3 regions of the Streptomyces sp. NPDC058240 genome follow, and region 1 is predicted to be linked to each of the others. Evidence: riboswitches for the same ligand, from Rfam matches in the RefSeq annotation. Region 1 holds a riboswitch; each other region holds the start of a gene.
The links. Region 1 has a riboswitch for cyclic di-AMP ahead of ACFVX4_RS13445 (transglycosylase family protein). Riboswitches for the same ligand answer to the same signal wherever they lie in the genome.
Positions count from the first base shown of each region.

Region 1 (5,362 bases):
AGGAACTGACGGACCGCCTCATCGACCGCTTCATCGAGGAGGGGAAGGCGGACCTCATCCACGACTTCGCCTTCCCGCTCCCCATCTACGCGATCTGCGATCTGCTCGGCGTCCCGCCCGAGGACCAGGACGACTTCCGGGACTGGGCGGGCATGATGATCCGCCACGGCGGCGGTCCGCGCGGCGGGGTGGCCAGATCGGTGAAGAAGATGCGCGGCTATCTCGCCGAACTGATCCACCGCAAGCGGGAGAACCCGGGGGACGACCTGATCTCCGGGCTGATCCGGGCCAGCGACCACGGCGAGCACCTCACCGAGAACGAGGCCGCGGCCATGGCCTTCATCCTGCTCTTCGCCGGATTCGAGACGACGGTCAATCTCATCGGCAACGGGGTCTACGCGCTGCTGCGCAACCCGGGGCAGCGCGAACGGCTCCAGCACTCGCTCGACTCGGGGGAGAGCGGGCTGCTGGAGACCGGGATCGAGGAACTGCTGCGGTACGACGGCCCGGTGGAGCTGGCCACCTGGCGGTTCGCCACCGAAGCGCTGACGCTCGGCGGGCAGGACATCGAGGCCGGGGACCCCGTGCTCGTGGTGCTCGCCGCGGCCGACCGCGACCCGGAGCGCTTCGAGGACCCCGACACGCTCGACCTCGCACGGCGTGACAATCAGCACCTCGGATACGGGCACGGCATCCACTACTGCCTGGGAGCGCCGCTCGCCCGGCTGGAGGGACAGACCGCGCTCGCCACGCTTCTGAACCGCCTTCCGGACCTGCGACTTGCGGTGGAACCTACCGATTTGCGGTGGCGTGGCGGGCTCATCATGCGTGGACTTCGCACGCTCCCCGTGGAGTTCACGCCGGGGCCCGCGACCACCAGAAGTGACACTCCGTCAGTTCTGTGACTTTCGCGTGATCTGCGCTGCATCGACTTGTGACGCGCGTTCGAGTCCCGCTAGGTTCACCGTTCGACTCACCAGTCACATGTCAGTCACACGGAAGGCAACCCCATGGGCTCCGCGAACGGCAGACACCGTCGCCCCCGTCAGGCACCCGCCATCGTCGTCGCCGCGGGCGTGACCGGATCGGCGATCGCCATCCCGCTGCTCGGCGCGTCCGGTGCGCACGCGGCCGACGCCACGACCTGGGACCGGGTGGCCGAGTGCGAGAGCGGCGGCGCGTGGAGTGCGGACTTCGGGAACGGCTACTACGGCGGCCTGCAGTTCTCGCCGGAGACCTGGAAGGCGTACGGCGGTGAGGCGTACGCGGAGCGCGCGGACCTCGCCAGCCGGGCGCAGCAGATAGAGGTGGCCGAGAAGGTCCTGGATGACCGGGGCCCGCGGGCCTGGCCCAGCTGTGCGGTCATCTCCGGCCTCGCGGTGGACGGGACGCCGCCGGGGGTCGACCCGGGCTCCGTTCCCGCCGACGACCCGACCGGGAGCGCGAAGCCGGCTGACGACGCGTCGGCGGACCCGTCCGACGACGCCACGCCGTCCGGGAGCGCCTCGGACGGCTCGGACGCCGTGGACGGTGCGGACGGCTCGGACGGGGCCGACAAGCCGTCAAGGAAGGCCTCGCCGTCCCCGAAGCCCTCGGCTTCGACCACTCCGTCTCCCGGAGCGTCCTCCGGTGCGCCCCGTGACACGTCCGATTCACCCGACTCGTCCAGTGATGCGGGTGGCAAGCACCGCGGCGCGCCGGCCACCGCGGGGAGTCGCGACACGGACGGCGGCGGCCGTGAGTCGGGCCGCCACGCCTCCCGTGGCGGCAACGGCGCGCGCGACACGGCCGAGCCGGCGGCTGACGGCGCGTACACCGTCCGGCCCGGCGACAACCTCTGGTCGATTGCTGATGCACAGAAGGTTCCCGGAGGCTGGCCCGCGCTCTATGAGGCCAATAAGGGTGCCGTCGGCTCCGACCCGGACCTCATCCTCCCTGGCCAGAGCCTCGATCTCGATGTGAAGGCCCAGTGAGAGCAGTCTGATAATCGACTAAAAGCACCTCAAAAATCGGGGTAGTTCAGGGACCTATGTCCGCTTATGCGTAAGTGAGACATGGGTCTCTTTGCGTCAACTGGCGTGTCGCGCCTGGGAGGCCCTTCCGCATCACGTCCCACCTGCGGAAACGACGGTTCTTCAGATGCAAGTACGGGTTGATTGTCCGATGTGTCCATCTTTGAATGTGAGGGTTGCGTATGTTTACGGTCGGAACCGCTCGCACCGCGGGCCCCGTCGACCGTCACGCCGAATCCTGCCGTCGGTCGAAGGGAACAGACGCGTAAAGCGCCGTAGGCAGGAGCGGGGGACCCAGGTAAGCGCCGGGCCCGATCGTCGAAAGACGCATCAGGACCGGCTTGGGGTGAAGTCGCGTGCTAGGACGTGCGACCGGGCAACTCACTTGGCCCGAACCCGACAGCTCACCTCGTAGGCGTCGGTGAGGAGAAGTTCCATGCTGCTTTCCAGCAAGGGCAAGCACCGCCGCCCGTCCAAGGCCGTCCGTATCGCCACGCTCGCCGGTGTCGCCGGTGCCGCCGTCGCCGTGCCCCTGATGGGTGCGACCAGCGCCTCCGCCGCCTCCGTCGCCACCTGGGACGCCGTCGCCCAGTGCGAGTCCGGCGGCAACTGGTCCATCAACACCGGCAACGGCTACTACGGCGGTCTGCAGTTCTCGCAGTCCAGCTGGGCCGCCGCCGGCGGTACGCAGTACGCCGCCCGTGCCGACCTGGCCACCAAGGCCCAGCAGATCGCCACCGCCGAGAAGCTCCTCGACATGCAGGGCCCGGGTGCCTGGTCCTGCGCCGGCGCCGGCAACCTGACCAACGACGGTGTCGACCCGGGCGTCAGCACCGGCTCCTCCTCGAACTCCACCGCGAGCTCCGGCGCCTCCGAGCAGCAGAGCGCCCCGGCCGCCCCGAAGCAGCAGTCGCAGTCGGCCCAGCCGAGGCAGAGCGAGCGCACCGAGGCCCCCGCCGCCTCCCGCTCGGAGCGCTCCGCCGCCCCGCAGGCCGAGTCGAAGAAGACCGTCACCACCCCGACCGGCGAGAAGGTCAAGAAGGGCGACGGCGAGTACAAGGTCGTCTCCGGCGACTCCCTCAGCAAGATCGCGGCCGACCACAAGGTCGAGGGCGGCTGGCAGCAGCTGTTCGAGCTGAACAAGGACATCGTCAAGAACGCCGACCTGATCTACCCGGGTCAGCAGCTGCACCTGACGAAGTAGTCGAGGCTCTCTCCTCCCCGAGCACCCCGGCCCGGCGCGCATTCCCCCGTACGCGCCGGGCCGGGGTTCGGCCGTCTGTGCTCGGGGGAGCGCCGGACCGTTCAAGTGTTGTAGTTACTGGCCAGTAAATTTCTGCCTGTTTGCCCGCCAATGTGCGCCCTCGGGTCCTTTTTCGTCCCAGGGGTCGGGCGGTCGTCGGGCTCAGCGGGCCGGGCCGGTTAGGCTCTTGTCGCAAGGCCAAAGCGACCCTGCACAACCAGCGTCATATCCCAGAAGGAGATGCCTCGTGCCGTCCATCGACGTCGTCGTAGCCCGGGAAATCCTCGACTCCCGCGGAAACCCCACGGTCGAGGTAGAGGTCGGCCTCGACGACGGCAGCACGGGCCGTGCTGCCGTTCCGTCCGGCGCCTCCACCGGTGCGTTCGAGGCCATCGAGCTTCGCGACGGTGACCCCAACCGCTACCAGGGCAAGGGCGTCGAGAAGGCCGTCCTCGCCGTGATCGAGCAGATCGGCCCGGAGCTCGTCGGCTACGACGCCACCGAGCAGCGGCTGATCGACCAGGCGATGTTCGACCTGGACGCCACCGAGAACAAGGGCTCGCTCGGCGCCAACGCCATCCTCGGCGTCTCGCTGGCCGTCGCCCACGCCGCCTCCGAGGCCTCGGACCTGCCGCTGTTCCGCTACCTCGGCGGCCCGAACGCGCACCTGCTGCCCGTTCCGATGATGAACATCCTCAACGGCGGTTCGCACGCCGACTCCAACGTGGACATCCAGGAGTTCATGATCGCGCCGATCGGCGCGGAGTCCTTCTCCGAGGCGCTGCGCTGGGGTGCCGAGGTCTATCACACGCTGAAGAAGGTACTGAAGACCAAGGGTCTTTCGACCGGTCTCGGCGACGAGGGCGGCTTCGCGCCGAACCTGGAGTCCAACCGCGCCGCCCTCGACCTCATCGTCGAGGCCATCAAGGAAGCCGGCTACGCCCCCGGCAAGGACATCGCGCTCGCGCTCGACGTCGCCGCGTCCGAGTTCTACAAGGACGGCAAGTACGAGTTCGAGGGCAAGTCCCGCTCGGCCGCCGAGATGACCGAGTACTACGAGGAGCTCGTCTCCGCGTACCCGCTGGTCTCCATCGAGGACCCGCTGTACGAGGACGACTGGGCCGGCTGGAAGGTCATCACCGACAAGCTCGGCGCCAAGGTGCAGATCGTCGGCGACGACCTCTTCGTCACCAACCCGGAGCGCCTGGCCCGCGGCATCGAGGAGGGCTCCGCCAACGCCCTGCTCGTCAAGGTCAACCAGATCGGCTCGCTGACCGAGACCCTGGACGCCGTCGAGCTGGCCCAGCGCAACGGCTTCAAGTGCATGATGTCGCACCGCTCCGGTGAGACCGAGGACGTCACCATCGCCGACCTCGCGGTCGCCGTGAACTGCGGCCAGATCAAGACCGGCGCCCCGGCCCGCTCGGACCGCGTCGCCAAGTACAACCAGCTGCTGCGCATCGAGGAGATCCTCGACGACGCCGCGGTGTACGCGGGCCGCTCGGCGTTCCCGCGGTTTCGCTCTGCGAACCAGTAGGCACAGCAAGGGCTGATCATCCCTTTCGGCCCGTCAGGGGCCGAAGGCCATGGCGTCCGTCCGTCCCCGCACCCGGTCCCGTACCGTGTGCGGGGACGGACGTGCGTAGTGGGGAGGCGGAGACATGGCCGCGAAGGACCGGGACCGGTTCTCCACCGCGACCCGGCTGCGGCTGCTCGGCGAGCAGACCGCCGCCCGCGTCTACCGTTCCCAGAACCGCCGTCAGGCCCGCCGCTCACGGCTCACCGGCCGGGCGGCCTTCCTCGCGCTCATCGTCTGCTCCCTGGTGGTCGCGCTCGCGTACCCGATGCGGCAGTACGTCTCGCAGCGGGACGAGATCGCCGACCAGGAGCGCCTGGCGCAGGAGGCCAAGGCCCGTACCGAGGAGCTGCGCGACGAGAAGGCGCGCCTCCAGGACGACGCGTACATCAGGCAGCTGGCCCGCACGCACCTGCACTACCTTCTTCCCGGGGAGACCGGTTACACGGTGATCGACCCCGACGCGGTCAAGGAGCGCGAGGGCAGGACGGACAAGTCCGGCCGGCCGTGGCACTCCAACCTCTGGGACGG
Region 1 covers NZ_JBHVWT010000005.1:306,672-312,033, forward strand. Annotated here, with positions in the region: gene ACFVX4_RS13435 (cytochrome P450) at 1-905, shown strand, start outside; gene ACFVX4_RS13440 (transglycosylase family protein) at 1,011-1,973, shown strand; cyclic di-AMP (ydaO/yuaA leader) riboswitch at 2,274-2,445, shown strand; gene ACFVX4_RS13445 (transglycosylase family protein) at 2,449-3,216, shown strand; gene eno (phosphopyruvate hydratase) at 3,503-4,792, shown strand; gene ACFVX4_RS13455 (septum formation initiator family protein) at 4,917-5,362, shown strand, end outside.

Region 2 (5,362 bases), on a different contig from region 1:
GTGACCACTGCGGAAGAGCCGCCCGTGCCGCACCCGTCGGCCGTCCACGGTGGGCAGCCCGCCCACATCGCGGAAGTTGCGGACACCCGCCAGCTCGGGTTCCGTCGACGGTATCTGCGGCAACTGCTGCGTCACAGCGACTCCTGGTGTGTCTGGTGCCGGCGCGAGTCGCCGGCAAGGCCACTCCCGCGACGATACGACATTGATTCCTCAGGCAATCATCTCGGCCTTTCCCTGTCGATACCTGGGCGAACTCCTTTGCTCCCGCGGTGAATCCGCCCGGTGAATTCCTTGCCAGGCCGTTGCCCATGCCCCGCCGATGGTCGATGATGTGCGGAACTGTTGGAATGTGGGGATGCGATGATCGAGACGGGCAACACCGGCCGGACCTGGCTGCTCACCGGGGCGAGCAGCAGCTACGCACTGCGACTGACCGAGCAGGACGAGCTGGTCCATCTGCACTGGGGGCCGAGGATCTCCCTCGCGGCGGCCGAGGCACTGGCCGCGGCGCCGGAGCTGCCCTTCAGGGCCTTCGAGTCCCACCTCGACGGCCGTGAGGAATATCCGGTGGAGGGCGGCCCCAGGTTCGTCCGCCCGGCACTCTCGGTACGCACCCCGCAGGTCCGCGGCACCGAGTGGGCCTTCGCCGCCGCCGTGGTGGACGGGGACGAACTGCGGATCGGCTTCACCGACTCCGTGCACCGGCTAGCCCTCACCCTGCACTACCGGATGCGGGACGACTCCGGTGTTGTGGAGCGCTGGACCACCGTCGCCCATGCCGGGCCGGACGGGCCGCCGCTGGAACTGCTGCGCGCCGACGCGGCCGCCTGGTCGCTGCCCGCCCGCGACGGCTGGCGGCTGAGCCGGCTGCACGGACGCTGGGCGGCGGAGTCGCGGCTGGAACGGGCGGAGCTGATCCACGGCGAGAGCGTCATCTCCAGCCGGCGCGGCCACACCGGCCACCAGTACCTGCCGTGGGTCGCGCTGGACGCCGACGGCGCGGCGACCGAGGAGAGCGGTGAGGTGTACGGCTGTGCGCTCGGCTGGTCCGGGTCGTGGCGGATCTCCGTGCAGCGGCTGCCCGACGGGCTCGTACAGATCACCGGCGGCGCCGGCTACGACGACTCCGGGCTGCTGCGGCTCGCACCGGGGGAGTCGTACACCACGCCCGTATTCGCCGGTCTGTGGAGCGGGCAGGGGTTCGGCGGGGCCAGCCGCGCCTGGCATGCCTGGCAGCTGGCCCATGTGATTCCGGACGCGGAGAACCCGCGGCCGGTGCTCTACAACTCCTGGGAGGCGACGGGTTTCGACGTCTCGCTGGACCAGCAGCGCGCTCTCGCAGAGCGCGCCGCCGCGATGGGCGTCGAGCTGTTCGTGGTGGACGACGCGTGGTTCGGGCAGCGGACCAGTGACCGGGCCGGGCTCGGCGACTGGACGCCGAATCCGGACCGCTTCCCCGGCGGGCTGAAGCCGCTCGCCGACGAAGTGCACGGGCTCGGCATGCAGTTCGGCATCTGGGTCGAACCGGAAATGGTCAACGCCGACAGTGAGCTCTATCGCGCGCACCCCGACTGGGTGCAGCACTTCCCCGGCCGGGCGCGGACGGAGTACCGCAACCAGCTGGTGCTCAATCTGGCCCGCCCCGATGTGCAGGCATATCTCTGGGAGCAGCTGGACACGCTGCTCTCCGGCACGCCCGTCGATTATGTGAAATGGGATTTCAATCGCTGCTTCACCGATGCTGGCTGGCCGGGCGAGGAGTACCCGCAGAAGCTCTGGATCGAGCACGTGAACGGCCTGTATGCGCTGATCGACCGGCTCAGGGCCGCGCATCCCACGGTCGCGTTCGAGTCCTGCTCGGGCGGCGGCGGCCGGGTCGACCTGGGGATTCTGTCCCGTACGGACCAGGTGTGGACCTCCGACAACACTGACCCGCTCGACCGTCTCGCCATCCAGGAGGGCTTCGGCCACATCCACCCGGCCCGGGTGATGGCAGCCTGGGTCACCGACAGCCCGAATCACCAGCTCAACGGCAGGGTCAGCTCGCTGCGCTTCCGCTTCGTGAGTGCCATGGCCGGTGTGCTCGGGGTCGGCGGGGACCTCACCGAATGGGGCGAGGAGGAGCTGGCCGAGGCGCGGACCTGGGTGGAGCTCTACAAGGAGATCCGGCCGGTCGTGCAGCACGGCGCGCTGTACCGGCTGCGCGAGCCGCGGGGCGGACTCAGCGCGGTCCAGTACGTCCACGGGGTGGAGACCGTGGTCCTGATGTGGCTGGAGGCGCAGCGATACGGGGAGCGGCCCCCGGCCCTGCGGCTGCGCGGGCTCGATCCCGAAGCGACGTACACCTGCCTGGACACGGGGGCCGTGCACCACGGTTCGGCACTGCTGCACCAGGGGCTGCACAGCGGACTTCGGGGCGATCTCGACGCGCGGGTGCTGAGGCTCCGGCGGGGGTGACGGACAGGGCATGTCCGTAATGCGGGCCTTTGTCTGAATATGGCCCGCTTGTACGGGAGATGATCGCCGCCTCGTGAGCGGGATCATATCCGTGACGGTGTGTGGTGACGGGCGAGTTGGGCATTCCGTACGCGGCGCGGAAAGCCAAGATCCTTAATCCACGGAGTGTGACCGGAATTCCGCGCCGATTTCCCGGCGCGGATTTCGGCATGGAACCTGTGGCTTGTTCTCGTCGTCCCGACTCGCTTACGGTCACCGTCAATCCGGACGGACCGCCTAATCCTGCCGCCGCCCGGAATTCACATCCACTCATCGCGTGGCAGGAGCGGGGGAACCAGGTAAGCCGCCGACCGGAGAAATCCGGCCGGCTAGGGGTGAAGTCGCGCTCAGCGCGGCCGGGCATCTCCAGCCCGAACCCGACAGCTCACCTCGCAGGCGCCGGAGAGGAAATACGCCATGCCCATATCGGGTAAGCACCGCCGTCCGAAGTTCGGCCCCATCGCCCGTGGCGTCGCCGCGGCAGGCGCCGGTGGCGCCGTCCTCGCGCTGCCGCTGCTCGGTGCCACCGGTGCCCACGCCGCGGACCAGGCCGCCCCGGCCGCCGCCACGCACGCCGAGCCGGTCGCGCAGAAGCAGGCCGCCACCACGACGTACTCCGTCGTCTCCGGCGACTACCTGTCGAAGATCGCCGCCGAGCACAAGATCAAGGGCGGCTGGGAGAAGCTGTACCAGGACAACCGCAAGGTCGTCGGCAAGGACCCCAGCCTGATCTTCCCGGGCATGAAGCTGACCCTCGGCGCCAAGGCGACCGGCGACGCCGCGCCCACCGGTGCCGGCACCGGCTCGTCCCTCCCGTCGAAGGCGCTCTCGGCTCCCTCGAAGGCCGCGGAGAAGTCCGCCCCGGCCAAGTCCGTGACCGCCGTCCCGCAGTCCAAGGCCCCGGCCTCCGCCCCGGCCGCCCAGAGCAGCGGCTCCGGCTACGTCCACCCGGTCCCCGGCAACCACACCACCAACTACCGCGCCTCCGGCTCCAACTGGTCCAGCGGCAGCCACACCGGGATCGACTTCCCCGTCTCCACCGGCACCAGCGTGAAGGCCATCACCTCCGGCACCGTCGTCGCCGCCGGCTGGGGCGGCGCGTACGGCAACCAGGTCGTCATCAAACACACCGACGGCCACTACTCGCAGTACGGCCACCTGTCCTCCCTCTCCGTCTCGGTGGGCCAGGCCGTGAGCGCCGGTCAGCAGGTCGGCCTCTCCGGCGCCACCGGCAACGCCACCGGCCCGCACCTGCACTTCGAGGTCCGCACGGGCCCGGCGTACGGCTCGGACATCGACCCGATCGCCTTCCTGGCCTCGCACGGCATCTACGTCTGAGCGGAACGGCCGGGCAGCTGAGCAACAAAGCATGACCTGAGCAACACGGAAGGGGCGGTGCGCGGCGGCGCACCGCCCCTTCCGCTTATTCCCCCTTTACCAAAACCTGACCGGGTGGTCTATCTCACCACCCGTCAACCCCATATTACGGTCGCGTAGGTCACATTCGGCGGTGCAGGATAAGCGTTTGTGGCAGACGATTCGAGAAAAAATCAACGTGGCGTCATCAACCGACAGGGCGTCATCGGGTCGTACGCGGCGATTGGCGACAGCTTCACCGAGGGAGTCGGCGACCCCGGCCCGGACGGGACCTTCGTCGGCTGGGCGGACCGATTCGCGGTCCTCCTCGCGGACCAGCTCCCGGACCCCGATGCGGCGACGGGCGCCGAAGGTTCCGCGCACGGGAATTTCAGGTACGCCAATCTCGCCGTACGCGGACGCCTCCTCGACCAGATCGTCGAGGAGCAGGTACCGCGCGCCAAGGAGCTCGCACCCGACCTGGTGAGCTTCTGCGCGGGCGGCAACGACATCATCCGGCCGGGCACCGACCCCGACGACGTGGCCGAGCGCTTCGAGCGCGCGGTCGCGGAGCTGACCGAAGCGGTCGGCACGGTCATGGTCACCACCGGCTTCGACACCCGTGGCGTTCCCGTGCTGCGCCATCTGCGCGGCAAGATCGCCACGTACACCGCCCATGTACGGGCCATCGCCGACCGCTACGACTGCCCGGTCCTCGACCTGTGGTCGCTGCGGTCCGTCCAGGACAGGCGTGCCTGGGACGACGACCGGCTCCATCTGTCGGCCGAGGGACACACCAGGGTCGCGCTGCGCGCCGCCCAGGTCCTCGGCATCGATGTGCCGGCCGACCCCGACCAGGAATGGCCCCCGCAGGCACAGCGCGGCACCCTCGAAGTACGGCGCGACGACATCCACTGGGCGCGGGAGTACCTGGTTCCGTGGATCGGCCGGCGGCTGCGCGGCGAGTCCTCGGGCGACCACGTCGAAGCGAAGCGGCCGGACCTCCTGCCGCTCTAGACAGATGTCCGCGACCGCGCTGCCGCCGCTCGCCGGACCGGCCTGAACCTCAGACCGGTCCGGCGAGCGACGACAGCGGAGCAGCCGGTATGCGCTCCAGCACACCGCCCGCGAAGACGTCGTACAGCGGCAGCGTCTCCAGGTGCACGTAGCCGATGTGGCAGTCGCAGACCGCCAGCGGACAGGCGCGCGGACCGAGGGCCCGCCGGTAGCTCCCGTCGTAGAGATTGCCGAGCTCCGCCGGTACGAAATGGCAGCGCCGCACGGTGCCGTCACCGTCCACCGAGATGACCGACTCGCCGGTCCGGCAGGGCAGCCCGGCCGACCGGTGCGGATGCCGGCTGTACGGGAAGAGCGGGTCGACGGCCGTCCAGCGGTCCGCCTCCTCGTCCGTGTAGGTATGGCCCTCCGCCGCGTTCACCCAGAGATAGACCTCGTCCGGCAGCGCCGCGCGCAGCCGCCGCGCCTCGTCGAGGTGGTCGTCGAGCCCGAC
Region 2 covers NZ_JBHVWT010000064.1:14,189-19,550, reverse strand. Annotated here, with positions in the region: gene ACFVX4_RS38195 (tyrosine-protein phosphatase) at 1-135, opposite strand, end outside; gene ACFVX4_RS38190 (alpha-galactosidase) at 361-2,457, shown strand; cyclic di-AMP (ydaO/yuaA leader) riboswitch at 2,754-2,910, shown strand; gene ACFVX4_RS38185 (peptidoglycan DD-metalloendopeptidase family protein) at 2,914-3,834, shown strand; gene ACFVX4_RS38180 (SGNH/GDSL hydrolase family protein) at 4,024-4,869, shown strand; gene ACFVX4_RS38175 (STM4011 family radical SAM protein) at 4,919-5,362, opposite strand, start outside.
Region 2: another riboswitch for cyclic di-AMP. It lies ahead of ACFVX4_RS38185 (peptidoglycan DD-metalloendopeptidase family protein); the one in region 1 lies ahead of ACFVX4_RS13445 (transglycosylase family protein).

Region 3 (5,362 bases), on a different contig from region 1:
GACGAAGGTACCGACGGCCGAGTTGGACCAGGCGGCGACCATGGTGTTGAGGTCGCCCGAGGTCAGGGCCTCCAGGTCCGGGGCGCCCAGCGTGATGGCGATGACCGGGACGAGGATGACCGCCGTGGAGATGGCGAGGGTGGCGAGCACGGTGCGGGCCACGTTGCGCCGCGGGTTCTCCAGCTCCTCCGAGAGGTAGACCGCCGTGGAGAAGCCCTGGGTGATGAAGAGCGCGATCGCGAGACCGGAGACCACCATCATCGCGGTGACGGTCGAGCTCGTGCCGCCCGGCGAGGCGACCGACCCGTGCACCAGCGCCGACGCACCGCGCTCGGAGTGGGCGAAGCCGAGAACGGCGACGACACCTGCCGCGATCACTTCGAGGACAAGGAAGATTCCGGTGATCCACGCGTTGGCGCGCAGGTCGAGGAGGCCGGCGAGGGTGGCGAGCACCATGACGCCGGCACCCGCGACGGGAGCCGGAATGTGCACGATGGGTGCGAGGTAGTCGGCCGTTCCCATGGCGATGACCGGAGGCACGATCATCACGACCAGCAGCGAGAGCACGAAGACGAGCCACCCGGCGAGCCGCCCCGCCATGGTCGACACCATGGCGTACTCGCCTCCGGCACTCGGAATGAGCGTGCCCAGCTCCGAGTAGCAGAAGGCGACCGCGATGCAGAGCAGCGAGCCGATGGCGATCGTGAGGGCGGTGTACGTGCCGAGGCTGGAGAACAGGTCCGGGACGACCACGAAGAGGGTCGAGGCGGGCGTCACGCAGGAGAGCGTGAGCAGAGTTCCGCCCACCACGCCGATGGAACGCTTGAGCTTCTGTGGAGTGGGGCCGGTCGCTGGGGCGAGCGCCTGGGGAGCGCTGAGCGTTTCGGTCATCGTGCGGTTCCGATCAACAGGTGCGGTGTCTGAGCACGGGAGCGGTATCGCCTCCAGACGAGGACGTGGTGAGTGGTTTCGTCGCTCCCAGCGCGACATGCAATCCTGACGTGTTCCGCAGGTCAAGAGGTGTTCACCTTCGGAATTCGTTGTTCCGATGGGCCGATCCGACGATTTGGCGTTAACAACGCGTCATAGTCCGGGGATCGGCGGGTGCGGGAACCGCAGCCCGGCCCGATGGAAAGTTTCCCCCATATCCAGCATCCGGAAGGGCGGGGCGGTGTCCCGCACGAGCGGGCGCGGTCGGTGCGCGGAGCCCGCGGGTCGCGCATCCGCGGTCTTGGTGCCAGCCTGGAGTCATGGCTTGGGCGTCGTGGACGACTTGCGGTGTGTTCTCCGGGCACGGCGGCGTGCTCACGGAGGAGGTCGGTGTCCTGTCCGGGGACCTGACCGTTCACACGACCTGGGCGGATGACTTGGCCCAGGTGACCGTGCAGTACACGGGTGCGATCGACTGGTTCACCATGTCGGGCAGTCCCGTGCCGTGTTGTTCGGAGGAGGACAGCCGTCGTCTGCACGATGCGGTGGTGCAGGCGGTCCGGAAGGGTGAGGCGGCCACCGTTCCCGTGCCGCCCCGCCCCGCCCGGGAGCAGGCGGCGGAGCCCGCCCAGGAGTGACGCCGGCGCGTCGACGATCACGCGTCGCGGAGCGCGGCGGCGACCAGCCCCGCGATCTCGTCCCTCGGCACTCCCCCGCCGCCCACCAGCCGGTCGAACACCAGCCCGTCCACGCAGGCCAGCAGCGTGAGCGTCCGGCCCTCGGCGTCGGCCACGCCCTGCGCGTCCAGGAAGACCCGCACGGCCTCGCGTGCCGCGTTCTCGCGCGGCACGAGGATCTCCCGCAGCTCCGGGTGACGCACACTCTCGACCGCGCACGCGTAGCGGGCGAGCGACCTCTGCCGACCCCGACCGGCCAGCCGCCACTCGACGAAGCCGGCGAGCCCGTCCGTCAGTTCGTCGGCGTCGCGCGGCATCCCCGCCTGCTCGCCGGCCGCCTGCAGCTCCGCCTGGTCGAGGGCGACGAGCCGCCGCACGAGCCCGGTGAGCAGCGCCTACCGGGTACGGAAGTACGCCGAGGTGGTGCCCGGCGGCAGGTCCGCCGCCCGGTCCACGGCCCGGTGGGTCAGGCCGCGCATCCCCGCCTCGGCCAGTCCCTGCTCGTCGGATTCGATGTGACGTCCGTCGACCGCTCCGACTCCTCGCGGGTGCGCCTCACCGCCGGTGACACCCGCCTCGACGCGGATCTGGTCGTGGCCGCCTACGGCATCGGCAGCCGATTGCGCTCCCAGCTCTTCCCGGGGCACCCCGGTCCGGCCTACAGCGGCTCGACCGTGCTGCGCGCCATCATCGAGTCCCCGGTCGACCTGAGTGCCGACTTCGAGCTCACCTGGGGGCCGGGGGCCGAGTTCGGCCACATCGCCTTCACGGACGGCCGGGCCGAGTGGCACGCGGTGCTCAACGCCCCTGCCGGTGTGCGCCATTCGGATCCCCTCGCCGAGGTCCGCCGCAGGTTCGGCGGCTGGCACGACCCCATTCCCGCGCTGCTGGCGGCGACCCGGCCCGACGCCGTCCTGCACCATGACGTCGACGAACTGGTCGTCCCGCTCCCTTCCTACGCGGTGGGCCGGGTCGCCCTGCTCGGCGATGCGGCCCATGCCATGACACCGAACCTCGGCCAGGGGGCGTGCCAGGCCTTGGAGGACGCGGCGACACTGGCCGCCGCGCTCCGCACCGAGCCCACTGTCGAGTCGGCGCTCGGCCGCTACGACGCCGAACGCCGGCCCCGCAGCCAGTCGGTCGCCCGAGCCGCCCGCCAGGCCGGCCGGATGGGTCAGCGGCTGTCCCGGCCGGCGGCCGTCGCGCTGCGCAACACGGCACTGCGCCTCGCACCGTCCCGCGTCACCGTCCGCACGATCCTGCGCCACGCCGACTGGACGCCCCCGCGGCCGGGGTGACCGCGGGGGCGACGGCCCGGAGACCGTTCGTTCCGTATGTCAGTAGGCCCCGGAGACGTTGTCGATGGAGCCGTACTTGGCGGCCGCGTAGTTGCACGCTGCCGTGATGTTGGCGACGGGGTCGTAGCTGTCCATCGCCGTGCCGGGCACGTGGTAGGCCCGGAACGTCGGATCGATGATCTGGAGGAGGCCCTTGGACGGCGTTCCGGCGGCGGCGTTCGAGTCCCATTTGTTGATGGCGAGGCGATTACCGGAGGACTCGCGCATGACGTTGCGATGGATACCGTTGTAGCTGCCGGGAATGCCGTGCTGGGCCATGACGGCCAGCGACTCCTTGATCCAGCCGTCCAGATCGTCCGTGTACGCCGCGGTCGGCGCGGCGGCACTGACGGTCTGCGCCGGCGCCGCCGAGGCGGCGTGGGCACCGATCAGCGGAAGCATGAGTGCGGCGGCACCCGTGCCCAGGGCGATGAAGCCCCTGGTCAGCGAGGTGGGCCTGCGACGACGGTACGTACCCGTTGAGGTCATGATGGATTCCTCTCCGTCGCCTGCGAGGTGAGCTGTCGGGTTCGGGCTGGAGATGCCTGGCCGCACACGAATGCGACTTCACCCCGAGCCGTTCCGGATACCGGATCGGCGGCTTACCTGGGTTCCCCGCTCCTGCCGTACACGAGTGGGTGGGATTGCCGGACGGCGGCAGGATTCGGCGTTCCGTCCGGATTGACGGTGACCGTAGGCGAGAAGGACCGAAAGGGACAAGCCCCTAATTTCCGAATGCAATTCACTTACAAGATCGAGTCATCAGAATCGGGGTAATCCACCTCACATCGAACGGTCCGCTTTCCTTGCGCGGAAAGGGAACCGAATTGCACGGTGCGACACCCGAGGGCTCGAACGTGACTCGCGCCACGAAATACCAAAAGGGGCATATCGCCCCACGCTCGAAAGTCACAATTGCGCCAAATGACCCTTTATCGGCCAAAAGGTCAACCGCCTTGGATCGCTCATACAGGACGTACGCGTCGTCGTCCGAGGCCCACGCCCGGGCCCCCACCCGAAACCGGGAGGCATTGCCATCGCTCCTCCCCGTGGTTATGGTTTTGATGTCCTGTTGTCTCCGATAGAGGTGGACGTTGCGCATCTGAGGTTCGCGAACATCGCGCCGTACGGCACAGCCCGTACGCCCGTCACGCTGTAGCAGTGCTCCGCGCTGCCCGTGACCCCGCGTGGATGCGACCTCGGTGCATGAGCCGTCCCTCTGTCTTCCGGACGCCGCACCTTTCTCTGCTGCTCGGTCGCCGCGTGGTGCTCGCATACGAAGCCCCCATCACCACGCTTGCGAATGCGAGGAACACCATGGCGACACCCACCACCCCCCACGCCTCCCTCACCTGCTCGGCCCTGTCCTTCCGGTGGCCGGACGGCACGACGGTCTTCGACGGACTCTCGTTCAGCATCGGCCGGGGCCGCATCGGTCTCGTCGGCACCAACGGCGCGGGCAAGTCCACACTGCTGCGGCTGCTCGCCGGTCGACTGCGCCCGTCCCAGGGTTCGGTGACCGTGGGCGGCAGCCTCGCCCACCTTCCACAGAACATCACCCTCGACACGACACTGCGGGTGGACCAGGCCCTGGGCATCGCCGAACGGCGCGACGCGCTGCGTGCCATCGAGGCCGGCGATGTCGACGAGAAGCACTTCGAGACGATCGGCAACGACTGGGACGTGGAGGAAAGGGCCCTGGCGACACTGGGCTCACTCGGACTCGGCGGCGTCGAACTGGACCGCACCGTCGGCCAGTTGTCCGGCGGGGAGACCGTCCTGCTGCGCCTGGCAGCGCTGCTGCTGGAGCGTCCCGATGTCCTCCTCCTGGACGAGCCCACCAACAACCTCGACATGTTCGCGCGCCGGAGGCTCTACGAGGCCGTCGACTCCTGGCGCTCGGGCGTACTGGTCGTGGTCAGCCATGACCGCGAACTGCTGGAGCGCGTGGACCGCATCGCCGAACTGCGCGCCGGGTCCGTGAACTGGTACGGCGGTGGCTGGTCCGCGTACCAGGAGGCCGTGGCCACCGAACAGGAGGCCGCCGGACGGATGTTGCGGGCCGCGGAGGCCGATGTGCGCCGCCAGAAACGCGAGTTGGAGGAGACCCAGGTGAAACTGGCCCGGCGCCAGAGGACCGGCAGGAAGATCGAGGCCGAGGGGAGCCTCCCGAAGATCCTGGCCGGCCGCCGCAAGCGGTCCGCGCAGGAGTCGGCGGGCAAACTTCGAGGCGTCCACGAGGCGCGGCTCGGCGAGGCACGCGAGCGCCGGGAGGAGGCCGCGGACGCGATCCGCGACGATGCCGAGATCCGCGTGAGCCTTCCCCACACGGCGGTGCCCGCCGGACGCAGCGTGTTGAACCTGCACGAGTTGCGCCCCCGGTTCGGCAGGCTGCGCGAGGGCAGTCTCCGGGTGCAG
Region 3 covers NZ_JBHVWT010000023.1:38,329-43,690, reverse strand. Annotated here, with positions in the region: gene ACFVX4_RS28315 (APC family permease) at 1-891, opposite strand, end outside; gene ACFVX4_RS28310 (hypothetical protein) at 1,251-1,568, shown strand; gene ACFVX4_RS28305 (TetR family transcriptional regulator C-terminal domain-containing protein) at 1,586-1,999, opposite strand; partial or broken gene ACFVX4_RS28300 (FAD-dependent monooxygenase) at 2,009-2,905, shown strand; gene ACFVX4_RS28295 (transglycosylase SLT domain-containing protein) at 2,945-3,433, opposite strand; cyclic di-AMP (ydaO/yuaA leader) riboswitch at 3,438-3,624, opposite strand; gene ACFVX4_RS28290 (ABC-F family ATP-binding cassette domain-containing protein) at 4,262-5,362, shown strand, end outside.
Region 3: another riboswitch for cyclic di-AMP. It lies ahead of ACFVX4_RS28295 (transglycosylase SLT domain-containing protein); the one in region 1 lies ahead of ACFVX4_RS13445 (transglycosylase family protein).